Regions from separate parts of the Microbacterium testaceum StLB037 genome, predicted to be linked through region 3. Evidence: predicted binding sites of a transcription regulator. Region 3 holds the regulator's gene; each other region holds the start of a gene.
What was found. The regulator HrcA, encoded in region 3, represses chaperone genes, less so after heat shock. The targets are predictions, from matches to a motif close to TTNGCACTCGNNNNNNNCGAGTGCNAA.
Positions count from the first base shown of each region.

Region 1: the regulator HrcA is predicted to act here: its motif matches at 1,515-1,541, upstream of groES (co-chaperone GroES).
Region 2: the regulator HrcA is predicted to act here: its motif matches at 4,570-4,596, upstream of MTES_RS12595 (Hsp20/alpha crystallin family protein).

Region 1 is NC_015125.1:852,134-861,707, reverse strand. It holds gene MTES_RS18360 (hypothetical protein) at 1-293, shown strand, start outside; gene MTES_RS03955 (class I SAM-dependent methyltransferase) at 300-1,487, opposite strand; gene groES (co-chaperone GroES) at 1,621-1,917, shown strand; gene rarD (EamA family transporter RarD) at 2,054-2,995, shown strand; gene MTES_RS03940 (ABC transporter substrate-binding protein) at 3,151-4,464, shown strand; gene MTES_RS03935 (ABC transporter ATP-binding protein) at 4,854-5,609, opposite strand; gene MTES_RS03930 (ABC transporter ATP-binding protein) at 5,606-6,613, opposite strand; gene MTES_RS03925 (branched-chain amino acid ABC transporter permease) at 6,606-7,589, opposite strand; gene MTES_RS03920 (branched-chain amino acid ABC transporter permease) at 7,592-8,830, opposite strand; gene guaB (IMP dehydrogenase) at 9,230-9,574, shown strand, end outside.
Region 2 is NC_015125.1:2,763,246-2,772,819, forward strand. It holds gene MTES_RS12570 (aldo/keto reductase) at 1-811, shown strand, start outside; gene MTES_RS12575 (SRPBCC family protein) at 879-1,331, opposite strand; gene MTES_RS12580 (NAD(P)/FAD-dependent oxidoreductase) at 1,583-2,773, opposite strand; gene MTES_RS12585 (hypothetical protein) at 2,839-3,165, opposite strand; gene MTES_RS12590 (hypothetical protein) at 3,429-3,791, shown strand; gene MTES_RS12595 (Hsp20/alpha crystallin family protein) at 4,029-4,484, opposite strand; gene MTES_RS12600 (manganese catalase family protein) at 4,740-5,621, shown strand; gene MTES_RS12605 (DUF2231 domain-containing protein) at 5,618-6,184, shown strand; gene MTES_RS12610 (SDR family NAD(P)-dependent oxidoreductase) at 6,492-7,382, opposite strand; gene MTES_RS12615 (UbiA family prenyltransferase) at 7,653-8,480, shown strand; gene MTES_RS12620 (SDR family NAD(P)-dependent oxidoreductase) at 8,783-9,538, opposite strand; gene MTES_RS12625 (fumarylacetoacetate hydrolase family protein) at 9,535-9,574, opposite strand, start outside.
Region 3 is NC_015125.1:3,650,781-3,660,354, reverse strand. It holds gene MTES_RS16750 (PhoH family protein) at 1-769, opposite strand, end outside; gene MTES_RS16745 (HIT domain-containing protein) at 819-1,166, opposite strand; gene MTES_RS16740 (16S rRNA (uracil(1498)-N(3))-methyltransferase) at 1,318-2,052, opposite strand; gene dnaJ (molecular chaperone DnaJ) at 2,055-3,176, opposite strand; gene hrcA (heat-inducible transcriptional repressor HrcA) at 3,238-4,278, opposite strand; gene hemW (radical SAM family heme chaperone HemW) at 4,501-5,718, opposite strand; gene MTES_RS16720 (DUF1990 family protein) at 5,718-6,362, opposite strand; gene lepA (translation elongation factor 4) at 6,385-8,229, opposite strand; gene MTES_RS16710 (pyridoxal phosphate-dependent aminotransferase) at 8,259-9,413, opposite strand; gene MTES_RS16705 (alpha/beta fold hydrolase) at 9,479-9,574, shown strand, end outside.

The DNA of each region.
Region 1 (9,574 bases), 1.2 Mb from region 3:
TCGAGATGGCGGCGTTCGGCGATCACGTGATCCCCTACGTGCCCCCGACGCCGAAGCCGCCGCGCTCCCTCGCCCCGTGGGCGCTGGGGCTGGCGATCGTCGCCCTGGCGTCGTCGTTCTTCTGGGGATGGCTGCTCCCGCTCAGCGCGGTGGCGGCGATCATCGCGGTGATGTCCGTGCGTCGCGCGCACGACAGTCGGCGCGTCGCGGTGTGGGCCCTGGTCCTCTCGCTTCTGTCGGGCGTGTTCAGCGCCGGTTGGTTGATCTGGGGCTTCTCGCAGCTCCCCGCGTGACGGCAGTCAGACCCGATCGGCCAGCAGGGCCAGTCGCTTCGAGCCGACGCGCGTCAGGATCAGGGTCGCCGACTCGTCACCGCGCAGCGACAGCTTCTTGCGCAGGACCGCCGGGTCGACGTCGACGCCGCGCTTCTTGATCTCGAGGGTTCCGATCCCCCGCGCGCGCAGCGACTGGGCGAGCTTCTTCGGATCGGCGGGCAGCTGCTCGCGCACGCGGAACGACGAGACGAACGGGCTCGTCAGGGCCGCGTCGGACGTCAGGTACGCGATGCCCGGGGCCAGCATCCCCGCCTCGAGCGCGCGGGCGACCTCGCCGATGAGCCGCGCGCGGATGACCGCCCCGTCGGGCTCGTGCACGAACGCCCCGAGCTCGTGCGGCTCGACGTCGGGGGAGTCGGCCGGAGCCGTGAGCTCCCACGCCTCGTCGCCGCGCACGACCAGCGCCGCGCGGCGCACGTCCGAGCGGGCGAGCGCTCCCGCCCACAGGACGAGCTCGATGGTCGAGCCGTCGGCGCTGATCCACTGCGCCTCGACGTCGTCGGGGATCTGCCCCCGGTCGAAGCCCGGTCCGAGCTTCACCCCGCCGGACCGTTCCGCCAGCAGCGCGAAGACCCAGTCCAGCGAGGGGGACCACTCTGTCGACGACACCTGGCGCGTCTCGGAGTGCCCCGCCGTGCGTCGCGCGGGGTCGAGCCACACGGCATCCGCGCCGTCGAGGTCGACGTCTTCGGCGCGCGCGTGCCGGACGGTCACCGCGTCGTCGAAGGGCGCGAGGTTGTACGCGGCGATCGCGGCGGTCACCTCGTCGGCATCGACGGCATCCACGCGCAGGCCGAGGCCCGCCATCCCCAGGGCGTCCCCGCCGATGCCGCACCCGAGATCCGCGACGCGCGTGATCCCCGCGGCGCGGAAGCGCCCTGCGTGCCGGGCGGCGATCGACAGGCGCGTCGCCTGCTCGAGGCCGGCGCGGGTGAACAGCATCCGGTCTGCGAACGGCCCGAACTTCGCCGCTCCCCGCACGCGGAGCCGAGCCTGGCCCACGACCGCCGACACGAGGTCGGGGGAGTGCCCCGCCGCCCGCAGGCGCGACACCGCGCGAGCCGCGTCGTCGGTGGACTCGATCCGGCCCACCTCGTCGAGAAGACGCAGGCCGTCGGGGGTGAGCAGGGCGGTCAACTCGCGGGTATCCACCCGATTCAGCCTAGGCGCGGGAATGTGTTGGCACTCGCGTTGCGTGAGTGCCAACGCTTCTCTACACTCGGATTAGCACTCTCCCCGCGTGAGTGCTGACAAGTCTTCTGTAACGAGAAAGAAGAGGTAGACCGTGTCGGTTTCCATCAAGCCGCTCGAGGACCGCATCGTCATCAAGCAGGTCGAGGCTGAGCAGACCACCGCGAGTGGTCTCGTCATCCCCGACACCGCCAAGGAGAAGCCGCAGGAGGGCGAAGTGGTCGCCGTCGGCCCCGGCCGCATCGACGACAACGGCAACCGCGTCCCCCTCGACGTCGCCGTCGGCGACCGCGTGCTCTACAGCAAGTACGGCGGCACCGAGGTCAAGTTCGGCGCTGAGGAGTACCTCGTGCTCTCGGCTCGCGACGTGCTGGCGGTCGTCGTCCGCTGATCACCGCGTCAGATCGTCTGAAGGCTCCGGATGCCATGGCATCCGGAGCCTTCGTCGTTCCCGGCCGCTCGCGATCTGGCAGGAAAGAGACCACCTGCGGCGCTTCGACGCGCGACCGCCCGCGTAGGCTGGATCGGTGACCCCCGCGCCTCCCGCTCCGACCGGTGAGAGCACCCGCGGTGCGCTGTACGCCCTCGGCGCCTACCTGCTCTGGGGCGTCCTGCCGATCTACTTCCTGCAGCTCAAGCCCACCGGCCCGTTCGAGGTCGTGGCCTGGCGGATCATCCTCGCCTTCGTCTTCTGCCTGATCCTGCTCACGGTCCTTCGGGCCTGGCGACCGTTCCTCGCGATCGTGCGGCAGCCCCGCCTCATGGGGCTCACCGCGGTGGCGGGGGTCCTCATCTACATCAACTGGCAGACCTACCTGTACGGCGCCCTGACGAACCACGTCATCGAGACGAGCCTCGGCTACTTCATCAATCCGATCGTGACCGTCCTGCTCGGAGTCATCGTGCTCCGCGAGCGTCTGCGGGTCGTGCCGTGGATCGCGATCGGCCTCGCCGTCGTCGCCGTCGCGGTGATCGTGATCGGGTACGGGGCCTTCCCCTGGATCGCCCTGACCCTCGCGTTCTCCTTCGGCTTCTACGGGCTCGTGAAGAAGCAGATCGGTCCCGCGGTGGATGCCGTGAGCGGTCTGACCCTCGAATCGCTCTGGCTCCTCCCGGTCGCCGCGATCCAGCTGTTGTTCGTCGCGAACCTGACCGGGATCACGCTCGGCACGGCGGGCACGCTGCACACGGTTCTCCTGCTGCTCGCCGGGGCCGTCACCGCCGTTCCGCTGCTCCTGTTCGCCTCGGGCGCGCGCCGTGTGCCGCTCACGGTGATCGGTCTCCTGCAGTTCGTGGCCCCCATCATCCAGTTCGCGATCGGCGTGTGGGTCCTGGGGGAGCCGATGACGGTCGAGAGATGGATCGGCTTCGCCCTGGTGTGGGTCGCCCTCGTCGTGCTGAGCGTGGACTCGATCGTGATGTCGCGCCGCCACCGCGCCGCGATCTCCGACGTGGCAGAACCCGTCTGACCAGCAGAAAACGCACTCTCCGGCACGCGCGCGCACACGCGATTCATAACGATTTCGGCGCAGTCTCCGGACGAAAACACATTCGTAACACACGGCGGTTAGGTTCGTCCCACCGCGTGGCGAGGCCACGCATCATCATCGAAAGGACGAGCCAGATGGTTCATTCCAAGAAGGGGTGGTTCGCTGCCGCAGCACTCGCGGCCGCAGCCACCCTCACGCTCGCCGGCTGTAGCGGCGGAGGCGGCAACGACGCTGGTTCCACCGGGACTGCGGCGCCCGCAGGAAACTACGCCAGCCAGGACTGCGCGGCCGACGCCACCAGCGCCAACACGCTGAAGGTCGGCACGATCCTGCCGCAGACGGGCACCCTGGCCTTCCTCGGCCCGCCCGAGATCGCCGGTGTCGGCCTCGCGGTGAACGACATCGTCGAAGCCGGTGACTCCGCGTGCACCTTCTGGACCGACTCGGGCGACTCGACCGACATGGCCGTCTCGTCGGCGTCCGCAGACAAGCTGATCGACGCCAAGGTCTCCGTGGCCATCGGTGCGGCTTCGTCGTCGGTCTCGCTCAACGTCGTCGACAAGCTCGCGGCGGCTCCGGTCGTCGAGATCTCGCCGGCCAACACCTCGGCCGAGCTCTCGGGCAAGTCCCCGTTCTTCTTCCGCACCGCTCCGCCGGACACCGTCCAGGGCTCGGCGCTCGGCCAGCTCATCGTCGGCGACGGCAAGCAGAGCGTCGCGTTCCTCGTCTTCAACGACGCGTACGGCACGGGCCTGCGTGACGTCATCGAGAAGACGGTCGAAGACGCCGGCGGCACCGTCACGTACGGCGGCAAGGGCAAGGGCCAGGAGTTCCCGCCCGGACAGACGACGTTCTCGTCGGAGGTCACCGCGGCCATCGCGTCGAAGCCCGACGCCATCGTCGTCATCGCGTTCGACGAGACCAAGGCGATCGTCCCCGAGCTCGTCTCGCAGAGCTGGGACATGAAGAGCACCTACTACACCGACGGCAACACGTCGGACTACTCGAAGGTGTTCGACAAGGGCACGCTCGAGGGCGCGAAGGGCACCATCCCGGGGGCCAACGCCGCGGACGACTTCAAGAAGCGTGCGTCGGACTGGCACCAGAGCGTCGAGGGCTCGGCTCTGTCCGACTACTCGTACGCCGCTGAGTCGTACGACGCCACCATCCTGGCTGCGCTCGCCGCCAAGAAGGGCGGCGCGACCGACCCGACGACCATCCAGAAGAACCTGGCCGCCGTGTCGGGTGCTGAGGGTGGCACCGCCTGCTCCACCTACAAGGAGTGCGCCGAGGCTCTCGCCGGTGGCGGAAGCATCCAGTACAAGGGTGTCTCCGGCGTCGGCCCGTTCAACGCGCAGAACGACCCGTCGAGCGCCTTCGTGGGCATCTACGAGTTCGACGCCGACAACAAGCCGATCTGGCAGAGCGCCGTCGAGGGCAAGTCCTGAGCCCCCTCGTCTGACGCCGAAGGGCGGTCCCGGTTCGCCGGGGCCGCCCTTTCGCGTGCGGGAGGGATGCCAGGGCTCGGGCGGGAGGCCACCACGGCGCCGCTGTGGGCCGCCGCGGGGCGGGGTTCTTGACGACGCAGGCGCGCGGGCTCTGCGCGCCTCCAGGCCCGGAGGGGCTCCTGGCGCCGCAGTCACGGCGGGGCCGTGTGTGCCTCCCGGCGGGGAGGGGCTCCTGGCACCGCACTCACGCGGGGCCCTGTGTGCCTCCAAGCCCCAGAGAGGCTCCTGGCGCCGCCGGCACGGCATCCGTCCGTCCCTCCCGGACACACGAAACGGGCCTCGTGCCGCGGCGGGGAAGCCGTGGCACGAGGCCCGTTGTTCGGGGTCGGTCAGGCGGCGCCCTCGACGTCGGTCGCGAGCGTGCCGAGGTAGAGCTGGATCACCTTGGGATCCTTGGCCAGGTCGCGGCCGGTGCCCGTGTACGCGTCCTTGCCCTGGTCGAGCACGTACGCCCGATCGCAGATCTGCAGGCAGCGACGGGCGTTCTGCTCGACCATGATGACCGAGACGCCCGCCTTGTTGATCCGGCGCGTCCGGATGAAGGTCTCGTCCTGGCGCACCGGGGAGAGGCCGGCGGACGGCTCGTCGAGCAGCAGGACCGACGGGTCCATCATGAGCGCGCGGGCCATCGCGACGGACTGACGCTCACCGCCCGACAGCGAGCCGGCACGCTGACCGCGACGGTCGGCCAGAACGGGGAAGATCTCGAAGATGCGCTCCAGCTGGGTCTGGAACTCGCGCGGCTTCTGGTAGATCCCCATCTGGAGGTTCTCTTCGATCGTCAGCGACGGGAAGACGTTGTTCGTCTGCGGGACGAAGCCCACCCCCTGCTTGACGAGCCGGTTCGGCTTCCATCCGGTGATGTCGGTGCCCTTCAGAGTCACCGAGCCCTGGCGGATGTTCACCTGCCCGAAGACGGCCTTGAGGAAGGTCGACTTTCCGGCACCGTTGGGCCCGATGATCCCGATCAGCTCGCCCGGGTGGGCGACGATGTTCACGCCGTTCAGGATGTTGATGCCGGGGAGGTACCCCGCGTGCAGATCCTTCGCGACGAGGACGGGCTGAGAGTCGGTGGACGTGCTCATGAGCGCGTCTCCTTTCCGAGGGCCTCGTCGACGCGAGCCTCTTCCTGTGCGTCGGCCGCGGCGGCTTCTTCCGCCAGAGCGATCGCCGTGGTGTCGGTGAGGAGCGCGTCGTCGCCCAGGTCGGTGTCGTGGTGCGCGCCCAGGTAAGCGTCGACGACGGCCTGCTGGGACATCACCTCGCCGGCGGTGCCCTCGGCGACGATCGTGCCCTGCGCCATGACGACGACCCAGTCCGAGATGTGGCGGACCATGTGCATGTCGTGCTCGACGAACAGCACCGTGGTGCCGTCATCGCGGAGAGCCTGGATGTGCCCGAGCAGTGACTGCGTCAGCGCGGGGTTCACTCCGGCCATGGGCTCGTCGAGCATGATCATCTTCGGGTCGCTCATGAGCGCGCGAGCCATCTCGAGCAGCTTCTTCTGGCCGCCCGACAGAGAGCCGGCGAGGTCTTCGCGCTTCTCGTACAGCTTGAAGCGCTCGAGGAGCTCCTCCGCCTTCGCCGTGATCTCCTGCTCGCGCGCCTTCCAGAGCGGGCGGATGAGAGCGACGGCCATGTTCTCGCCCGGCTGCTGGTTGGCCCCGAGCAGCATGTTCTCCATCACCGTCATGCGCGACAGCGCCTTCGTGAGCTGGAAGGTGCGGACCATCCCCATCCGGGCCACCTTGGATGCCGCGGTGTCGCCCAGGGTGCGTCCGTCGAACGACCATCGCGCCACGCGGTCCGCCGGCGGCCCACCGATGAGACGCTTGGCCGACGTCGGCTTGTCGAACCCGGTGATGAGGTTGAAGAACGTCGTCTTCCCCGCACCGTTCGGGCCGATGAGCGCCGTGATGCCTCCGCGCTGCACCTCGAGGTGCTGCACGTCGACGGCGGTCATGCCGCCGAAGCGGCGGACGATGTTGTCGACGACGAGGATCGGGTCGGGCTTGCTCGCCCCGGGCTCGTGGGGGACCCCCGCGAGTGCTTCGCGCGTGCGGACGGTCGCTGCTGTCGGCTCAGACATTGAAGCTCAGCTCCTTCTTGTTGCCGAGGATTCCTTGCGGCCGGAAGATCACGAGCAGCATCAGAGCGATACCGATGAGGATCCACGAGAACTGCTCGGTCTGCTGGCCCGACCACACCCCCTCGGGCACGATCAGCCGCGTGACGCCCTGGATGAAGATGCGCACGACGAAGAACAGGATGGCGCCGAGCACCGGACCGAAGATGGTCGCGGCGCCGCCGAGGAGCAGTGCCGTCCAGATGAAGAACGTCATCGATCGGCCGAGGGCGTCCGGTTGCACGGAGCTCGGCATCACGTAGACGATGCCCGCGATACCGCCGATCAGCCCACCGAGGATGAGCGCCTGCATCTTGAACGAGAACGCGCTCTTGCCGAGGCTGCGGACGGCATCCTCGTCTTCGCGGATTCCCTTGAGCACGCGGCCCCACGGGCTGCGGATGAGCAACCAGACGAGAACCAGGAGGACGGCCACGACGGCCCACGCCACGGCGCGCACCCACCAGCCGCTGACGCCGGTGTTGTCGTACGTCCACCACAGGATGGTGGTCTGGCCGTCACCGAAGAACGACAGGCCGTTGAAGGGGTCGCGGTAGCGGTCGCCCGGGATGCCGTTGCTGCCGTTCGTGATCGGTCCGAGCACGCTCGAACGGCCGACCATGCGGATGATCTCGGCAGCCGAGATCGTCACGATCGCCAAGTAGTCGCCGCGGAGCTTCAGGGTCGGGACACCGAGGATGAAGCTGTAGACCAGCACCACCAGCAGGGCGACGATCAGGGCGGGAACGAAACCGAGACCCGCCTGGACCGAGACGGCGAAACCGTACGCGCCCAGCAGCATGAAGCCGGCCTGGCCCATGTTGAGCAGGCCCGTGTATCCGAAGTGGATGTTGAGACCGATCGCGGCGATCGCGAGAGCCGCGGTGGTGGGGGCGATGGCCGTCGAGGCCATCTCGCGCAGAAGATCGAGGAAGATCATGGTCAGCCCACCCGTTCCTTGCGTCCGAAGAGGCCCTGCGGTCTCACCAGCAGCAGCAGGATGAGGAGCACGAGCGCGGTCGCGTACTTGAAGTCGCCGGGCAGCCAGATGTTGGTCAGCTCCACGGTCATGCCGATGATCAGGGCTCCGAAGAGGGCGCCGAACGCCGTGCCGAGACCACCCAGGGTGACGGCCGAGAACAGCAGGAGCAGGAGCTGCATACCGGTCATCCAGTTGACGCCGTTCAGGACGAGGCCGAGCAGGATGCCCGACAGACCCGCCAGCGCGGCAGCGGTCGTCCAGATCAGACGCACGACGCCGTCGACGTTGATTCCGGATGCCGCGGCGAGAGCCGGGTTGTCACTGACGGCGCGCGTGGCGCGCCCGACGCGGGTCTTCAGCAGGAACAGACCGACACCGATGAGCACGACGACGGCGATGGCCATCGCCACCAGCGAGTCGACGCTGAGGCTGACGGGACCGAGCCGTACCGGGATCGGGTTGGCCGTCACGATACGGACGGTCGATGCCCCGATGAAGAACTGGAAGGTGTACTGCAGGGCCAGCGACATACCGATCGTGACGATCATGAGCTGCGTCAGACTCAATCGGCGTTTGCGGAGCGGCTTCCAGATGCCGACGTCCTGGAAGTAGCCGAAGGCGGCGCAGATGACGACGACGATGATGCCCGCCACGAAGATGTTGAGCCCCAGGACGTTGGCGAAGAGGTACGCCAGCAGTCCACCGAGGGTCACCATCTCGCCGTGCGCGAAGTTGGAGATGCCCGTGGTGCCGTAGATGAGCGAGAGGCCGACGGCGGCGAGAGCGAGGAGCAGGCCGAGGCGCAGACCGGACGCGGCCTGCTGAGCGAGGCGATCCCAGTCGAACCCGCCCGCCGAAGCGGCCTGATCACCGGGGGTGTCGCCGGCGGCGGAGCCGTCGACGTTGCCGTTCAGCCCGATCAGGACCGCGGTCGAGGAGCCGAGGTTCACCGGACGGACGGAGGGGTCCTCGCTCTTGAGCGTGACGCCGTCCGGCAGGGTCTCGGGGTCGACCGAGACGGAGTAGTCGCCGGGCTCGGAGAAACCGATCGACCACTTTCCGTCGTCACCGGTGGTCGCCGAGGCGGTTCCCCCGGGGCCGGTGGCCGTCACCGTGACGCCACCGCCGGCCGCGGCGAGCGTGCCGTTGAGGCAGCCCGTCTCGGGTCCGGGGGTGCAGGCCTCGGTCTGCGTGGTCACGGGCGCGGTTGTGGCCGCATGCGCCGCGGGGGGTGCCGCGAACAATGCTGACCCGAGCATCACGGTGATGATGGCGGCGAGTAGTGCCCAGGCCAAAGCGGGGCGGGATAGCGTTCGCGATCGTATCGCGGTGGGGGAGGGATGACCCACGGAGTCTCCAGTTCGGCAGCGCTGACGAAGTCGTCCCGTCAGCTTCGACGGTCGACGCTACGAGCGTAATGTGTCGGACGTGTTTCACCGACCGTCTCGTTAGCGAACCGTGTCATCACTCTGCGCGAACCGGTCAGCCGCTGCGGGAACAATTCACAGCCTCCCGACGCTTAGAATCGCAGGCGGAGCGCGAAGCGCCCCGGCCGACGACGTCATCTATATACAGGCGCCGCGCGCGCAGGAGGATCCATGGAGCAGCACGACCCCTTCGGTTTCATCGGACTGACCTATGACGACGTGTTGCTCCTTCCCGGGCACACCGACGTCATCCCGAGCGAAGCGGACACGTCGTCGCGCCTCACCCGTCGCATCACGGTGGCCACGCCGCTGCTCTCCTCGGCCATGGACACCGTCACCGAAGCCCGCATGGCGATCGCCATCGCGCGCCAGGGCGGTATCGGCATCGTCCACCGCAACCTCTCGATCGAAGACCAGGCGGGCATCGTCGACCAGGTCAAGCGCAGCGAGTCCGGCATGGTCTCCAACCCGATCACGACGACCCCGGATGCCACCGTGGCCGAGGTCGACGCGATG
Region 2 (9,574 bases), 890 kb from region 3:
CGAGCAGATCATCGGGTCGTTCTTGAAGCGCCGGGATGCCGATGACATCACCGTCGCGACCAAGATGGGCCGCCGCGAAGACCAGGTGCCCGAGAACTACGTCATGGAGAACCTCCGTGGCTGGCTCGACCGCTCGCGCCGTCTGCTCGACACCGAGACGCTCGACCTCGTGCAGCTGCACTGCCCGCCGTCCGCGGTGATCGACGACGACGCCACGTGGGACGCGCTGGATCAGCTCGTGTCCGAGGGGGTGATCGCCGCGTACGGTGCCTCGGTCGAGACGATGGACCAGGCTCTGTCGGCGCTGAACCGCCCGAACCTGACCAACCTGCAGATCATCTTCAACCCGTTCCGCCTCAAGCCCCTCGACGAGGTGCTGCCGCTCGCGGCCGAGAAGAACGTGGCCGTGTTCGCCCGTGTGCCCCTGGCGAGCGGGTTGCTCTCGGGGAAGTACTCCCGGTCCACGACGTTCGCCGAGAACGACCACCGCACCTACAACCGCAACGGCGAGGCGTTCGACAAGGGCGAGACGTTCTCGGGTGTGCCGTTCGACGAGGGCGTGGCCGCGGCCGACGAGCTCAAGGCATCCCTCCCCGAGGGTGTGACACTGCCCGCGGCGACGCTCGCGTGGATCGCGTCCCGCGAGGGGGTGACCTCGGTCATCCCGGGAGCGCGCTCGGTGTCGCAGGCCACCGCGAACGCTGAGGCGGCGGAGCTGCTCGAGGGCGGCTTCGACCTCGACGCGTTCGACGCTCTCGTCCGCGACGTGTACGACCGCCGTCTGCGCGCGGAGATCCACTCGCAGTGGTGACCCACGCATGACGAGAGCCGGGCCCGCCTCTACAGGCGGACCCGGCTCTCGTCGTTCGGGGGAGGCGTCAGCTGACGTCGCCGCGCCACGCGCCGGACTCGGCACCGCGCGACTCGATGTACTTCTTGAAGTTCTCGAGGTCCTTCTTGACCGAGTGGTCGTCCGCGCCGAAGACCGCGCCGAGCTTCTCGAGGACGCCGGTGGGCGCCCAGTCGATCTGGACCGTGACGCGCGTCTCGTCGTCCGACAGACGGTGGAAGGTCACGACACCGGCGTGGTTCTCGTCCCCGCCGATGCTGTTCCACGCGACCCGCTCGTCGGGGTGCTGCTCGGTGATCTCGGCGTCGAACTCGCGCTCGGCCCCGGCGATCTTCACCTTCCAGTGCGTGAGGGTGTCGTTCTTCTGCGTGATGGACTCCACGAAGCTCATGAAGTGCGGGAACTCCTCGAACTGCGTCCACTGGTTGTACGCGACGCGGACGGGAACGTTCACGTCGATGGTTTCGATGACCTGTGCCATGGTGTCCTCTTTCGTGTGGTTTCCGGGGTGCCCCCAGTCTTCGCGCGTCGCGGTCGCCCCACCCCCGGGGTTGAGGGATCAGCGTTCATGACCTATACGCGCGGGTGCTCATCGCGGGGGAGGTGGCTGAGCTTGTCGAAGCCTCCGGCGCGTGGTGGCGGTGCGGTCCCTTCGGCGGGCTCAGGGACCTGGCGGGGTGGCTGGGGTGCGGTCCCTTCGATGGGCTCAGGGACCTGGCGGGGTGCGGTGGGTCAGGCGCGGCCGCGGAGGATCAGGTGCCAGTACACCCACGGCAGCACGCGCCGGTCGGCGATCCACGACAGCCTCCGCTCCCGGTACAGCGTGCGCCAGAACGGCACGGTCGGTTGCAGGTGCCCCCACCGGTCGAACTCCGCGAACACCACGGTGCCGCGCGACACGGTGAACGGCACCACGCTGTACCCGTTGTACTTCTGCGGGGGCGTTCGTCCCGCCAGGGTGGCGCGCAGGTTCTTCACGAGCGCCTTCGCCTGCTGGCGGATCGCTCCTCCGGACCGCCGGGTGGCCACCGCCGCCGCGTCGCCGACCGCCCAGATCTCCGGATGCCGCACGTGCTGCAGCGTCTCCGGATCCACGTCGACGAACCCGTGCGGATCATCGGATGCCGCGAGCCCGCTGCCCGCGATCCACTCGGGCGCGCGCTGCGGAGGAACCGCGTGCAGGACGTCGTACTCGAGGGTTTCGGACGCGTCGCCGCGACCGATCGTGAGCGTCCGGGTCTCGGCATCCACGGATCGGAGATCGCGGCTGTACCGCACCTCGATGCCGTACTCGTCGAGCTTGCGCTGCAGCTCGCGATCGATCGCCGGGATGCCGAACGGCACGGGGTCGGGGCACACGAACATCACGCGGATGTCGTCGCGGACCCCGATCGCGCGCCACCAGTCGCACGCGAGATACATCGGCTTCTGGGCGGCCGCGCCGCACGACGCGGGCTCGGGCGGCTGCGTGAAGACGACGGTTCCGGACCGGAGATCGCGCAGGACGGTGGAGGCCTTCGCGGCGAGGGCGTAGTCGTAGTTCGAGATGCCCGAGTCGGCGTCCATCGCCTCGGGCAGGCCGGGGACCTGCTCCCACGCCATGCGCATCCCGGCGCAGATGACGAGCTGGTCGTAGTCGATGCGCCCACCCGAGACGAGATGGACGCGACGGGTGTCGGCATCCACCGTGAAGACCTCGTCGCGCAGCCACCGCACCCCCGGAGGGATGACGTCGGCCTGGGCGCGCGCGGCCTCCGAGGCTCGGGCGGCTCCGCCGGCGATGTGCGACTGCAGGGGAGCGAAGACGTGGAGCGTCCGCGGCTCGATGACCGTGATGTCGGCCAGGCCGGCGCGGTGGAGGCGACCGGCGACCGACAACCCGGCGTTGCCACCGCCGATCACGACAATGCGGGGGTTCGTCATGTCCTCACGCAACGGCATGCCCCCGGTGTGCGCCAGCGCCTTGACAGCCGTGGCGGGGTGCCCGACTAGGCGAACGTCGTGGCGGCGACGCTGTCCTCGGCCGGCTCGGGCACGACGTACAGACCGGTGGGGGAGTTCGCCGTCGACATCAGGGCTTCGAGCCACGCGCGGTTCAGCGCCGGCGGGCGTCCGCCGTTGAACTTGAACACGAGGTTCGCTCGGGGGTGCAGCCACACCGAGGTGCGACCGCCGCCGGTGCTGATGTCGTCCTTCCAGACGAAGTAGAACGGTTCGCCGCGGCGCAGCTTGTTGCCGACCACGACCTGCAGGTGCGCGAGGAGCCGGTCCTCGAACTCGTTGCGGACCCCGCCCTCATAGATGAACTTGCCCACGTATCCCTCCCCGCGGGCCTCGAGCCCGCTGCTGCGTCCGTGCTATCGAAGCCGCTCGGCGGGGCAGCGCGGCCCGGCGCGCCCCGTCCGGGCGGCGCTTTGGGTACGAGTCTCAGCACCCGGGCGGTGTGCGGCGGGGACGACCCAGTAGTTTTCCCCGTAGTCCTCGCGCTGCCCGGTGCGTCGTCGCGCGGCTGTCAAGGGGCGGGTCCGGGTGCGGGAGCCGCGATGGGATGAGGGGGCCGTCAACGAAAGGATTCCCCATGAGCGACGCCTCGATCGACCCGTCCACCCCCGACGTCCCCGTCACCGACCCGGACGGCGGTCTCGCGGCCGCGCAGCCGCTGCGCGACGGAGACACCTCCATCGAGCCCGACCCCGCACTCGACCCCGCGCAGGCGGAATGGGACGCCACGACCGCCATCGACGCGGGGGTGGATCCCGAGGACATCAACCCGGCGACGGCGACCGGCGCTGACCCCGCCGAGATCCCCGCGGACGACAGTGACATCCCCCTCGAGGACATCCACCCGGAGTCCACCGGAACCGACTCGCAGGGCGAAGACCCCGGCATCGTCGAACTCGGCGAGGAAGGCCAGGGCGACCTCGCTCCCGAGGACCTCTGAGTCTCTCGCCCGTCCCGCCCCAGGTTGTCCGGGCGGGGCGGGCCGAACTCCTGAGATTTCGGGCAGCAACGCCCGGCTTCGCCCGTGGCGTCCGCCCCGGTACCGAAATCTCAGGAGTTTCGCCCGCACGCGGTCGAGCCCTCGCGCGCCGCCCGATCGACGGGACGCGCGGACCGCGACCCGTGACAGCGCACGACGAGGGGGCCGGCCCCGACGGACCGGCCCCCTCGGCACGGGTCACTGCTCGATGAGCTGCGGCGTGCTCTCGTGCGCCTCGATGACGCCGTCGTGGTCGTCGGTCGAGACGGCGATGCGTCGCGGCTTCGCCTTCTCGCTCACGGGGATCGTCACGCTCAGCACGCCGTTGCGGTACGACGCGCTGATGTTGTCGGTGTCGATGCCCTGCCCGAGGTTGAGCTGGCGGACAAACGATGCCGTCTCGCGCTCGCGGGTGATCCACTTCACGCCCTCGCCCGAGGCGAGGGTCCGCTCGGCGCGGATCGTCAGCAGCTGACCGTCGACGTCGATGTCGACCGAACCCGGGTCGACGCCCGGAAGGTCGGCGGCGAGGACGTAGTGGTCGCCGTCACGGTAGAGGTCCATCGGCATCCGTCGCGGTCCGCCGCCGCGCCGTGCGTCGAGAAGGGTCGACGCGAGGCGGTCGAGGTCGCGGAAGGGGTCGTAAGTGGCCATGTCGATTCTCCTTTTCGATCGGTCCGGACATCGGCATCCGGAAGGTTCTGTGAAGTTGAGTCGTGTCCGCTCAACTGCGTCCAGATTAGCACTCTCGGGTGGAGAGTGCCAAGGCCTCGGGTGCGCGATTGTGGCGCACGAAGTGCCCGCCGACAACCCCCATCCCGGATGCCGCGATCCCGACGTTCGCTGTCTGTCACGCGCCGCCCCGGTCACCTGACCACGATCCCCCCAGCGGTGCGGTGAGGAGAGACGATGTACTTCCACAGGCAAGAGCTTCAGCACTCCGCCACCCCCGACAAGCCCGACGCCGTCTACGCGCGCAAGCTCCAGGAGGTGCTCGGCGGGCAGTACGGCGAGATCTCGGTCGCGATGCAGTACCAGTTCCAAGCGTGGAACATGCACATGCCCGGCAAATACCGCGACCTCGTGTTCGGGATCGGCGCCGAGGAGATGGGCCACGTCGAGATGCTCGCGATCATGATCGCGCAGCTGCTCGAGAAGTCGCCGCTCGGCATCACCGAGGAGGCCGTCCAGGACGACCCGACCGTCGCCGCCGTCATCGGGGGGACCGACATCCAGCACGGCATCGTCGCGGGCGCCGGCGCGCGCCCGGTCGACTCCAACGGCAACCCGTGGCAGGGCAGCTTCATCACCGCGAGCGGCAACCTGCTCGCCGACTTCACCGCCAACGCCAACGCCGAGATGCAGGGGCGCGTGCAGGTCGCCCGGCTCTACCACCAGACCGACGACCACGGCGTGAAGGACCTTCTCGCGTTCCTCCTGGCCCGCGACACCATGCACCAGAACCAGTGGGCTGCGGCCGCCGCCGAGCTGCAGGCCGAGGGATACGAGTCGCTCCCCGTGCCGAGCAACTTCCCCTTGGACAAGGAGGATCGCGACGTGGCGTACCAGTACATCAACTTCAGCGACGGCACGCAGGCGGGCGACGGAACCTGGGCCTCGGGCCCGACCCCCGACGGCAAGGGGGAGTTCACCTACCTTCCCGAGCCGCCCGCGGGCGTTCCGATGCCCCCGCCCACCAAGCCCGACGTGCGCTTCTACGGCACGACCGAGCTGCCGAACACGGTCGAGAAGCTGGCCGGCCGCGCGCAGGACGCGCTGCACAAGGAATGAGCGGGACGGATGCCGCGACGCCGGGACCCTCGACGGTCTCGGCGCCGCGGAGCGGAGCGAGCTTCCCCGCCATGCGCGCGGCCAAGGTCCCGCGCGCGATCGTCGCAGGCCCCTACGGGCACCCGTTCCATCCGGTGGCGGTCACGATTCCCATCGGGGCGTGGTCGTCGAGCCTCGTGTTCGACCTGCTGGGTCTCGCCTCCGACGACCCCCGGGCGTTCGCGACGGGCTCGCGCTGGCTCATCGCCATCGGACTCGGGGGAGCCGTCGGCGCCTCGGTGCTCGGCTTGCTCGACATGTCGCGGATCCCCCGGGGGACGCCCGCGCGGCGCACGGCCGTGGCGCACCTCGTGCTGAATGTGACCGCGATGGTGTTGTTCTCGCTCGGCCTCCTGGTCCGGATGCTCGACCTCGGCCGGGTGCCGGTCGTCGCGTTCGGCCTGAGTGTCGTGGCATCCGCCGGCCTCAGCGTCTCGGGATGGCTCGGCGGCAAGCTCGCCTACCGCTGGGGTGTTCGGGTCGCCGACGAGAACACGCAACGCGAGGGATTCGAGTCCGCCTGACGCCCCCGGGCCCGTCGGGTCTCCGAGCCGGTGGAGGTCCCTGAGCCTGTCGAGGTCCCTGAGCCGGTGGAGGTCCCTGAGCCTGTCGAAGGGGCCGGCCCGGGCGGCCCGCCCGGGGGGCTTCGACGGGCTCAGCCTCCTCCGCCCGGTGTCGCGGGCGTGTGGGTGAGGTCCGCGAGCCTGTGGAGGTCCCTGAGCCTGTCGAAGGGGCCGGCCCGGGCGGCCCGCCCGGGGGGCTTCGGCGGGCTCAGCCTCCTCCGCCCCGTCCGAGCACTCCGGCGCGCTCAGGCAACCGGCGACGCGCGGGTCAGCGCGGGCGTCGGACGGGCACGCGCGACCAGCCCCCGCTGACGGCGCCCGTGTCGTGGTTCGCGGCGAGCACCGCACCGGGCGTCGGGGCTGCGGGGCGGCGACGCAGCCCGAGGACGCGCTGGAGCACGCGGATGAACAGGTCGTACACCCGAGGCGCGAGGAACTGCAGCGGACGGGTGACGAACTGCGCGGCACCGACGCCCACCTCGTTGCGCGGACCGCGCGTCACCCGCACGATCGCCCGCGCCACGCGGTCAGCGGCCACCACCGGCGGGAGAGGGAACGCGGTCCGCCCTGTGTAGTTCGCCGCGCGCTGGTAGATCGGCGTGTCGACGCTCGCCGGCAGCACCATCTTGATCCGGATGCCACGGTGCGCGAGCATCTCCTGCCGGAGAGACCGCGAGAAGCCGAGCAGACCGTGCTTCGCGGCGACGTAGGACGAGACGTACGGTCCCGCGACCTGCGAGTACAGCGATCCGACGAAGACGATCGTCCCGAGCCCCGCCGCGCGGAAGTGGGGGAGGACGGCGCGCGCCGCGCGCATGTGCCCGAGGAGGTTCGTCTCCATCACTCGATCGCGCACCTCGTCGGGGGTGTCTTCGACCGAGCCGTACGAGAAGACCGAGGCCGAGGCGACCCAGACGTCGATCCGCCCGAAGCGTTCGATGGTGGCATCCACTGCTCGTTGCGGGCCGTCAGCGGTCGCGAGGTCCATCGGGAGCGTCAAGACCTCCGCGCCGCGCCGGCGGCACTCCTCGGCGGCTGATGACAGGGCCACCGTGTCGCGCGCGACGAGCACGAGGCGAGCGCGTCGACGGGCGAAGCGGAGTGCCGCTGCGCGTCCGATCCCTCGGGAGCCCCCGGTGATGACGACGACGTGTTCCATGCGACTCCTCTTCTCGGGGCGGGTGCGCACGACCGTAGGCGGCGCGCCCGCCCCGAGCCGCGGGGGTTGACGGGGACCGGCGGCGACCGCGACGCACGCCGTCACGCGGAGATCGTCGACGACCCGCCGCTGCCGACGCCGTGAAACCGGCGTGACGCGCGCGGACTCCGCCGGACGGCCCGCCCGTGGAGCGCGGGTTCCGCGGGATGGCGCGCGAGCGCCGCCCCGACGCCGCGCCCGTCGCTCCTCCGCGCGCGATAGCGTCGTCGGGTGACGGATGCCGCGGCGAAGCCGCACCTCGTGCGAGCCCTGTGGGGCGCCACCCACCCCGGTCCCACGCTCGTGGTCACCGTCCTCTCGCTCGCCCTCGGCCTCGCGGCCGGCGTCGAGCCGGCGCGTCTCGTTCTGCTCGTGGTCGCGGTGTTCGCCGGGCAGGTATCGGTCGGCCTCTCCAACGACGCGATCGACGGCGCGCGCGACGCGGCGGTCGGCCGGACCGACAAGCCCATCGCCGGGGGCGCGATCACCCCGGAGCGCGCACTCGCGGTGGCCGTGGCATCCGCGATCCTCGCCGTCGTGCTTTCGGTGCCGCTCGGTCCGGGCCTCGTCGCCGCTCACGCGATCGCGCTCGCCTCGGCGTGGGCGTACAACGCGGGTCTGAAGTCGACGCCGTTCTCGATCGCACCGTTCGTGCTGAGCTTCGGGCTGTTCCCGTCGTTCGCGACGCTGTCCCTCGTCCCTCCCGCGCTCGCCGCGCCCTGGGCCTCGGTCGCCGGCGCGGCGTTGGGGGCCGCCGTCCACCTGACCAACGTCGTGCGCGACCTCGACGACGACCGGCTCACCGGGGTGCGCGGCCTCCCGCACCGTCTCGGGGCACGGGCCTCGGTCGTGCTCGCCGCGTGCGGGATCGGCGCGGGCGCGGTCGCCGTGCTCCTCGGAACGGATGCCACCGTGCTCGGCATCGTCTTCTTCGTCGCCGTGGTGGGGGTCGCTGCCGGGGCGGTGGTCGTGGTGTTCGTGCGGGCACCGGGACGGGCGGTGTTCCAGCTGACGATGCTGGCCGCGCTGCTTCTCGCCGTGCAGCTCGTCGTGGCGTGACGAGGACGCGGAGGCGGTCGGTGCGGGGCGGGTGGCTTCGACGGGCTCAGCCACCGGGGTCGGGGCCGGGGTGGCGCTTCGACGGGCTCAGCCACCGGGGTCGGGGCTGGGGTAACGGTTCGACGGGCTCAGTAACCGGGGTCGGGGCCGGGGTGACGCTTCGACGGGCTCAGCCACCGGGGAGTGCGTCCGCCGCCGTCGCGGGTGGCCCCGGGTGGCTTCGACAGGCTCAGCCACCCGGGGCACCCACTCGACGGGCTTCGACGGGCTCAGCCACCCGGGGCGCGCGCGCCGGCGGGCGGCTACCGCGGGCGCACCCGCAGGTGCGTCACGCCGCCGTCGACCTCGAGCGCGGTGCCGGTCGTCGATCCGGCGAGCGGACTCGCGAGGTACAGGATCGCGTGCGCGACCTCGTCGGGCGTGACCATGCGACCCGTCGCCTGGCGGGCGTCGAGGGCGGCCCGCTCGGCGACGGGGTCGGGGAAGTTCTGCAGCATGCGCTCCACGAACGGCGTCGACACGGTACCCGGGCTCACGCAGTTCACCCGCACGCCCTCGCGCACGTGGTCGGTCGCCATCGCGTAGGTGAGCGAGAGGATCGCGCCCTTGGATGCGTTGTACACGGCGCGCTGCGGCAGACCGTTCAGCGCCCCGATCGAGCACACGTTGACGATCGACGCGTGCTCCGAGCGCTTCAGGTACGGCAGGGCCGCGGCGCAGGCGCGCGCGGTGCCGCGCACGTTGATGTTCAGCACGCGGTCCCAGTCGGCCTCGGTCGCCTCCTCGACCGTTCCCACGCAGCTCACGCCCGCGCTGTTGACCAGCACGTCCACGCCGCCGAAGCGTTCCGCCACGGCCGCCATCGCGGCATCCACCGATTCCCGGTCGGTCACGTCGGCGGCGAATCCGGTCAGTCCCTCATCCAGACCCTCGGCGACGAGATCGAGTACCGCGACCCGCGCCCCCCGCGCGGCGAAGGCTCTCGCGGTCGCGAGGCCGATGCCCGAGGCTCCGCCGGTCACGACGACGGACAGTCCGTCGAACTCCCCGGCGCTCATGCCTGCACCAGCGTCTGACGGGCGCGACCGAGGCCG
Region 3 (9,574 bases):
CCTGCGGGAGGTCGATCTGCGTGATGTCGCCGGTGACGACCATGCGCGTGCCGAACCCGAGCCGGGTGAGGAACATCTTCATCTGCTCGGGCGTGGTGTTCTGCGCCTCGTCGAGCACGACGAAGGAGTCGTTCAGCGTGCGACCGCGCATGTACGCCAGCGGCGCGACCTCGATGGTTCCCGTCGCCATGAGCTTCGGGACGATCTCGGGATCCATCATCTCGTTGAGAGCGTCGTAGAGCGGGCGCAGATACGGGTCGATCTTGTCGGTCAGCGTGCCCGGCAGGAAGCCCAGGCGCTCCCCCGCCTCGACCGCGGGACGCGTGAGGATGATGCGGCTGACCTCTTTGCGCTGCAGCGCCTGCACGGCCTTGGCCATCGCGAGGTAGGTCTTCCCGGTACCGGCGGGGCCGATGCCGAAGACGATCGTGCTCTCGTCGATCGCGTCGACGTAGGCCTTCTGCCCGGCGGTCTTGGGGCGGATGACTTTGCCGCGCGAGGAGAGGATCGCCTCCCCCATCACCTCGGACGGCCGCGGACCGCCCTCGGAGCGCAGCATGCGGTTCGAGCTCGACACGTCCGCCGGGTCGAGCCCGTGGCCGGAGCGGGTCATCGCCAGCAGCTCGTCGACGAGGCCGCGCGCCGCGCGCACGGCATCCGGAGCGCCCGACAGGGTGACCTCGTTGCCGCGCACGTGCACGTCGACCTCGGGGTGCTCCTTCTCGACCACGCGCAGGAGACGATCCTGCGGGCCGAGGAGCTGCACCATGGCGACGCCGTCGACCTCGATGTGGTCGACGACGTTCTTCTCGGGGGAATCAGCCACCCAGGCTCTTTTCGTTCAGGCCGCCCGCGAGGACGTGGGCGTGCACATGGAAGACGGTTTGACCGGCACCCTCGCCGGTGTTGAAGACGAGACGGAAGTCGCCGTCGGCGTGCTCGGCGGCCACGGTGTTCGCCAGGCCGATGACCTCGGTCAGAAGATCGGGGTCGCCCGCCGCCAGCTCGACGACGTTGCGGTACTGCGCCGTCTTGGGGATGACCAGCAGATGCACCGGGGCCTGCGGAGCGATGTCGCGGATCGCGAACACGTTCTCCGTCTCGGCGACGATCTCGGCCGGGATCTCGCCCTGCAGGATGCGCGTGAAGATGGACGGTTCGCTCATGGCATCCAGTCTATCGACGGGCTCCGACATCGGGGCTGGGTCCCTCCGCGCCCGACCGGCTTTCAGGGTTTGGGGCGCGTTTCGCCGTCTGGGGCGTGAATTGCCGCGCCCCAAACGGAGGAACGTGCCCCAAACCTGGGACGCGTGGCTGTCACCAGCGACCGTGCGCCGCCGACAACACCGAGATCGCGGCGGCACCGGCGGTGGAGGTGCGCAGCACCGTCTCGCCGAGGCGGACCTGCCGCGCACCGGCTCGCTCGAGCGCGGAGAGCTCCTCGGGCGCGATCCCGCCCTCCGGTCCGACCACGAGCACGACGTCGCGGCCGTCCGACGCCTCGGTGGCGACGGCGGTGAGACGAGCGGGTGCCGAGGGCTCGAGCACGAACACCTGCGACGTCGCGGCGAGCCGGACCAGGTCGGCCGTGCGCGCCAGCCCCTCGACCTCGGGGATCCACGCGCGATGCGCCTGCTTCGCGGCCTCACGAACGATGGTCCGCCAGCGGGCGAGGCCCTTCTCGGCCTTGGCATCCCAGCGGGACACGCTCCGAGACGCCTGCCACGGCACGATCGCGTCGACGCCGAGCTCGGTCGCCGCCTGCACGGCGAGCTCGTCGCGGTCGCCCTTGGCGAGGGCCTGGACGAGTACGAAGCGCGGGCTCGGGGCGGGCACGTCCTCGCGGGCGGTGATGCGGACATCGACCTGCTTCGGAGACGCGGCGGTCACGAGGCCCGTCAGCCACGTGCCCCGTCCGTCGCCGAGGGTCACCGCTTCATCGACGCGCACCCGACGCACCGCGGACGCGTGATGCGCCTCGGAACCGGTCAGCTCGACGACGTCGCCGGACTGAGCGGATGCCGCGGCGTCGGTGACGAAATGCAGGGCCACGATCAGTGCCGGAAGCGGTCGCGGAACTTCGCGAACATGCCCTGCTGGTGCTCGGCGAGGCGCGGCTTGGGAGCCTTCGTGCGCTTCGCGAACTCCTCGATGAGGGCACGGTCCCGGTGGTCGAGCCGCGTGGGCGTGACCACCTGCACGCCGACCTTCAGGTCGCCGCGCTGGCTTCCCCGCAGCGGGGTGATGCCGCGGTTCTTGATCGTCAGCACGTCGCCGGACTGGACTCCGGGGCGCACCTCGAGGTCGACGCTGCCGTCGAGCGACTCGATGGTCGTGGTCGTGCCGAGGATGGCGTCCGGCATCGATACCTCGAGGGTCGCGAGCAGGTCGTCGCCCTCGCGGCTGAACGCCTCGTGCGCCTCGACGGTGACCTCGATGTAGAGATCGCCGTTGGGGCCGCCGGCGGGGCCCACCTCGCCCGAACCCGGGAGCTGCAGGCGCAGGCCCGACTCGACGCCGGCCGGGATGTCGACCGAGACGGTGCGACGCGCGCGCACGCGGCCCTGGCCCTGGCAGGTGTTGCAGGGGTACGGGATGGTCGTGCCGTGACCCTGGCAGACGTTGCAGGGCTGGCTGGTCACGACGTTGCCGAGGAGACTGCGGACCGTGCGCTGCACGTGACCCGAGCCGTGGCAGATGTCGCACGTGACCTCGCTGGTGCCCGGCGCCGTGCAGGCACCCTGGCACGTCTCGCACAGCACGGCGGTGTCGACCTCGAGGTCGCGGTGCACGCCGAAGACGACATCGCCGAGCGAGAGGGTGACGCGCACGAGGGCGTCCTGCCCGCGCTCACGGCGCGAACGAGGGCGCGGTCCGCGGCCGCCGCCGCCCTGGGCGCCGCCGAAGAAGGTCTCGAAGATGTCGCTGAAGCCGCCGAATCCGCCCGCTCCCCCGCCGCCGAACGGGTTCTGGTCGCCGCCCATGTCGTAACGACGGCGCTGCTCGGGGTCGCTCAGCACGTCGTAGGCATGGGTGACGAGCTTGAAACGCTCGGACGCGTCCTCGCCGGGGTTCACATCGGGGTGGAGTTGGCGTGCCAGGCGTCGGTACGCCTTCTTGATGTCTTCGGGGCTGGCGTCGCGCTCGACGCCCAGGACCTCGTAGTGGTCAGCCACAATCGCCTTCCTGTCCGCTTGCGCGGGGTCGTTCTCGGTGGGGTGTCCGTCGTGCTCGCGCTCAGCGTGCGCTGTCGTCGTCTTCGAGCATCCGGGTCAGATAGTGCGCGACGGCGCGGACCGCCGCGAGGTTGGAGGAGTAGTCCATGCGCGTGGGCCCGAGCAGACCGACGCGGGCGCCGCCCGTCGATCCGTCGTACCGGCTGGCGAGGACCGACGCCTCGACGAGGCCGAAGGGCTCGTTCTCGCGGCCGATGCTGGCCGAGAGGCCCTTGTCGTCCGCGACCATCTCGCTCATCAGGCGCAGCAGCGTCACCTGCTCCTCGATCGCCTCGAGCAGCGGATAGATACTGCCGCGGAAGTCCTGCTCGCGCTTGGCGAGGGTGGCGGCGCCGGCCATCACCAGGCGGTCCTGGCGGAACTCCTCCAGCTCTTCGCCCACCACGCGGAGCACGGCATCGGCGATCGCGTCCAGGAGCACGCCGGGGCGCGGGCCGTCGGCGACGGCTTCGGCGACCCGCTGGACGCAGTCGGCGACGCTGCGGCCCACCAGAACGGCGCCGACCCGCGCACGCAGCTGGACGATCTCCGTCTCGCCCGGCTCGGCCGGCACGAGGGCGATGCGCTGCGACACACGACCGGTGTCGGTGACGAGGATGACGAGCACGCGCGGACCGCCGAGGGCGACGAGCTCGACGTGCGTGACATTGGCGCGCGCGAAAGACGGGTACTGCACGATCGCGACCTGGCCGGTCAGCTGTGTGAGGGCGCGCACGGTGCGCGCGAGCAGATCGTCGAGGTCGCCCGCCTGGTCGAGGAAGGAGGTGATCGCGCTGCGCTGTGCGCTCGAGAGCGGACGCAACTCGGCCAGGTGGTCGACGAAGACGCGGTAGCCCTTGTCGGTCGGGACGCGCCCCGACGACGTGTGCGGGGCGACGATGAGCTCCTCGTCTTCGAGAAGCGCCATGTCGTTGCGGATGGTCGCCGCCGACACCCCGAAGGCGTGACGGTCCACGATGGCCTTGCTGCCGACCGGCTCGCGCGTGTCGACGTAGTCCTGCACGATCGCGCGGAGCACCTGAAGGCCGCGTTCCGACACCATGAGCTGCTCCTCCCGTTTGGCACTCGACTTGACTGAGTGCCAATTCTACGACGATCGCCGCGGCCCCGCGTCGAGCGGCTCGCGGCCCGTGGGCGCTGGCGTTCTTTCGACCCGCGAGAAACGCGCTTCCTCCCGAGACACGGTGCGTCGCCGTGTGTCTCGCGAGGAACGGCGTTTATCGCGGAACGAACGCCCAGAGTCAGGCGGCATCGCAGGCGGGGGTCAGGCCGTCAGCGCCCGGACCACGGCATCCGCCAAGAGCCGCCCGCGGCGGGTGAGCACGATGCGCCCGCGCACGGCATCCGGACCCTCGACGAGCCCGTCGGCGATGAGGGATGCCACGGCCTTGCGGCCCTCGCCGAGCAGCTCGGACACCGCGAGCCCCTCCCGGATCCGGCTGCGCAGGAGCACCGACTCCAGGCGACGGGCGGTCTCGTCGGGCCGTTCGCGGGCTGCGGCCGGCGACTCCTCGGCGGCGAGGCGCTGCGCGTACGCCGCGGGGTGCTTGACGTTCCACCAGCGAAGGCCGGCGACGTGACTGTGCGCGCCCGGTCCGAAGCCCCACCAGTCGGTGCCGCGCCAATAGGCGAGGTTGTGGCGCGAGCGGTGCGGAACGCCGCGCGACCAGTTCGACACCTCGTACCAGTCGTACCCGGCGTCGGCGAGGAGCTCGTCGGCCAGTTCGTACATGTCGGCCTGCAGGTCGTCGGAGGGCTCAGCCACGGCGCCGGAGCGGATCTGCCGCGCGAGCTTCGTGCCGTCTTCGACGATCAGCGCGTAGGCCGAGATGTGGTCGGGTTCGAGAACCGCGGCGGCCTCGAGCGACGCGCGCCAGTCGTCGAGCGACTCCCCCGGTGCGCCGTAGATGAGATCGAGAGACACGTCGAGTCCCGCGCGCCGCGCCGCGGCGACCGCCGTGGCGACGTTGGCCGGATCGTGGGTGCGATCGAGGGCCGCGAGGACGTGGGTTCGCGCCGACTGCATGCCGATCGACACGCGCGTGACCCCCGCTGCGGCGAGGGTCTCCATCACCGCGTCGTCGACCGTGTCGGGGTTGGCCTCGACCGTGACCTCGGCTCCGTCCGCGATCCCGAACTCCGCGCGCACCGCGTCGAGCATTCTCGCGAGGTCGCCGGGCGGGAGCAGCGTCGGCGTGCCGCCTCCGAAGAACACCGTGGATGCCACGCGGCGGCTGCCCGCGGCATCCATCACCCGTCCCGCCAGGCGCACCTCGGCGGCGAGCGTGTCGGCGAAGTCGTCCTGCCGGGCGCCGCGCAGCTCGCTCGCGGTGTAGGTGTTGAAGTCGCAGTACCCGCAGCGGACGCGGCAGAACGGCACGTGGAGGTAGACGCCGAAGTCGGTCGACGGGTCGATCGTCAGGTCGGCGGGCAGGTGTCCGTCCGCGGGTGCGGGGTCTCCGAGGGGAAGAGGTCCGCCCATCAGGACGTGTACAGCGGAGAGATCGCGCGCAGGTACTGCGTGAAGAGCGCGCGCCGGCGGCGGCGGAGGCGGCTCGCGAACAGGCGGTAGGACGGCACGGTCGGGCGGTCGAACGCCCGGACGACGAACCACACCTCGTCGTTGTCGCGCCATTCGACGACGAAAAGCTCCTCGCCGCTGACGATCGAGTGGCCGACGGTGCCGAGGATGAAGCCGACGCGGCGCGGCTCCTCGAAGACGGAGATCACGCGCAGCTCGGCGTCGGCGCGGTGGCCGTCGACCTTGCCGTGCAGCCGCACGCCCGCACCCGGGCTGACGAAGGGCGTCCCGTCGACGGCGAACCGCTGCTCCGGCTCGAGGCTGCTGGGGGCGACGGGGGCCCCCTCGGCGTCGAACCCGACGCCGGAGTATCCGCCTCCGGATGCCGGGCGCACATCGCTGATGCTCAGATCACCCGAGCGCAGCGGCGCCCACGACAGCAGCAGCTCGCTCGCCGCGGCGAAACGCTCCTCGCCGCTGCCGATGCGCCACGCGTCCTCGGCGGGCACGGAGTGCTCCGGCGGATACTGCATGAGGTCGGGCGCCTGGGTGGCACCGACCGCCGCGTAGTCGACCGTGTCGTCGGTGAAGTTCTGCCGTCGCATGATCTCCCTCTCGATTCGGTCGTTACTTCTTCGCCTCGACGTCTCCCGACAGGGCGGCGATGAACGCCTCCTGGGGAACCTCGACGCGGCCCACCATCTTCATGCGCTTCTTGCCCTCTTTCTGCTTCTCGAGGAGCTTGCGCTTTCGGGTGATGTCACCGCCGTAGCACTTGGCGAGCACGTCCTTGCGGATCGCGCGGATGGTCTCGCGGGCGATGATGCGGGCACCGATCGCCGCTTGGATCGGCACTTCGAACTGCTGGCGCGGGATGAGTTTGCGCAGGCGCTCGGCCATGAGCGTGCCGTACGCGTAGGCCTTCTCGCGGTGCACGATCGAGCTGAAGGCATCGACCTTCTCGCCCTGGAGCAGGATGTCGACCTTCACGAGGTCGGCGGTCTGCTGGCCGGCCGGTTCGTAGTCGAGGCTCGCGTAGCCCTGCGTGCGCGACTTCAGGTGGTCGAAGAAGTCGAAGACGATCTCGCCGAGGGGCATGTGGTAGCGCAGCTCGACGCGGTCCTCGCTGAGGTACTCCATGCCGAGCAGGGTGCCGCGGCGCGACTGGCAGAGCTCCATGACGGTGCCGACGTAGTCCTTCGGGAGCAGGATGCCGACCTTGACGATCGGCTCCGACACCGAGGCGACGCGCCCGTCGGGGTACTCGCTGGGGTTCGTGACCGAGACGGTGTCGCCGGTGTCGGTGGTCACCTCGTACGTCACCGACGGGGCGGTGGTGATGAGGTCGAGACCGAACTCGCGCGACAGGCGCTCGGTGATGATCTCGAGGTGCAGCAGGCCGAGGAAGCCGGCGCGGAAACCGAAGCCGAGGGCCACCGAGGTCTCGGGCTCGTACTGCAGCGACGCGTCGGAGAGCTTGAGCTTGTCGAGGGCTTCGCGGAGCTCGGCGTAGTCGCTTCCGTCGATCGGGTAGATGCCCGAGAAGACCATGGGCTTCGGGTCCGTGTAACCCGGCAGCGCATCCGTGGCGGGCTTGCGGTGCGTGGTGATCGTGTCGCCGACCTTCGACTGCCGCACGTCTTTCACGCCGGTGATGAGGTAGCCGACCTCACCGACGCCGAGACCCTTGGTGGGGACGGGCTCGGGGCTCGACACGCCGATCTCGAGAGCCTCGTGCGTCGCGCCGGTCGACATCATCTGCAGGCGCTCGCGCGGCTGCAGCGAACCGTCGATCATGCGGACGTAGGTGACGACGCCCCGGTAGGCGTCGTACACCGAGTCGAAGATCATGGCGCGGGCCGGCGCGTCGGCCTTTCCGACCGGGGCCGGGATCTTCTCGACGATCAGGTCGAGCAGCTCTTCGACGCCCATGCCGGTCTTGCCGCTCACCCGCAGCACGTCGGCGGGGTCGCCGCCGATGAGGCCGGCGAGCTCGGCCGCGTACTTGTCGGGGTCGGCCGCGGGCAGGTCGATCTTGTTCAGCACCGGGATGATCGTCAGATCGTTCTCGAGCGCGAGGTAGAGGTTCGCGAGCGTCTGGGCCTCGATGCCCTGTGCCGCATCGACGAGGAGGATCGCTCCCTCGCACGCGGCCAGCGAACGGCTGACCTCGTACGTGAAGTCGACGTGGCCGGGCGTGTCGATCATGTTGAGGGCGAACGTGCCGTCGGCGGTGGACCACGGCATCCGGACCGCTTGCGACTTGATGGTGATGCCGCGCTCGCGCTCGATGTCCATCCGGTCGAGGTACTGCGCCCGCATGTCGCGGTCGCTGACGACGCCGGTGATCTGCAGCATGCGGTCGGCCAACGTCGACTTGCCGTGGTCGATGTGAGCGATGATGCAGAAGTTGCGGATCTGCTCCGGCGGAGTGGCAGACGGCTCGAGGGGCTTCAGGGCGCGCGGGGACATGTTCCGTCGATTCTACGGGAGGGGATGCCTCACGACGGGCGCACGGGTGCCGGCAGAGCCGCGAGACCCCGGGCGAGGTCCTCCCACGGGCTTGCCGCGCAGATGCGGATCCACCCCTCCCCGCCCGCGCCGAACGCGGATCCCGGGGCGACGGCGACGCCCCTCTCGACGAGGAAGCGCTCGGCCCACGCGGCCACGTCGCCGCGTGAGGCGTGCGAGACGTCGACCCACAGATAGAAGGCCCCGGTCGGCGGAAGGTACCGGATGCCGCGTTCGTCGAGGAGCGCGCAGCTCGCGCGGAGCCGCTCGCGGTACATGTCCCGCGCATCGCGCAGAGCGGCCTGCGGGCCGGTGAGAGCCGCGAGCGCCGCGCGCTGGGCCGGAGTGTTGACGCAGCTGGTCGTGGCTTCCTGGACCTTGCCGAGCACCTCCCCGAGACCGGGCGGCGTCACGAGCCACCCCACGCGCGCGCCGGTGAGCGCGTACGTCTTGGATACCGAGTGCACCGTCAGGGTGCGCTCCGCCGCGCCCGGGAGTGTCGCGACCGAGACGTGTTCGGCATCCATCACGAAACGCTCGTACACCTCGTCGGAGAGGATCCAGAGATCGTGGGCGACGGCGAGGTCGACGATCTGCTGGAGCGTTTCGCGAGGGTAGGCCACCCCGAGGGGGTTCGACGGGGAGTTGACGATGATCGCCCGGGTGCGTGGGGTGACGAGCGCGGCGAGGTCGGCGGCCCGAGGGGCGAATCCGTGTTCGGCCCGCAGGCGATACGGCACCGGAACGGCTCCGACCATGCGCGGTGCCATGGAGAAGACCGTGTAGCCGGGGTCGGGGACGAGGACTTCGTCGCCCTCGTCCAGCGTGAGGAGGATCGCGTGGGACAGGGCCTGCGTGCCCCCGTTCGTGACGTGGATCCGGTCGGTGTCGACGACGAGCTGGTTCTCGCGCCGGAGCTTGTCGACGATCGCCGCGCGCAGCTCGAGGATGCCCGCGTTGGCGGTGTAGCGGACATCAGCGGCGACCCAGGTGTCGGCGGCGGCCGCCAAGATGTGGCGCGGCGGCTCCGCGACCGGCTCTCCGACCGCGAGCATGACGGTGTCGGGGCGCCGCAGGGCGAGCTCGAAGATGCGGCGGATCCCCGACGCGGGCATCCCCGACGAGCGAGACGAGAGCTGTGGCATGGGCTCATGCTAGGCAGAGCAGATTTCTGGCTCGGTCACGGCTTCGCTTTCGTAGATTGGATGCCATGTCGGTCCAGGTCGTGCTCGTGCACGGCATCCGCACGTCGGCGACGATGTGGCGAGCCCAGGTCGCGCACCTCGAGGAGCGCGGCACCCCCGTC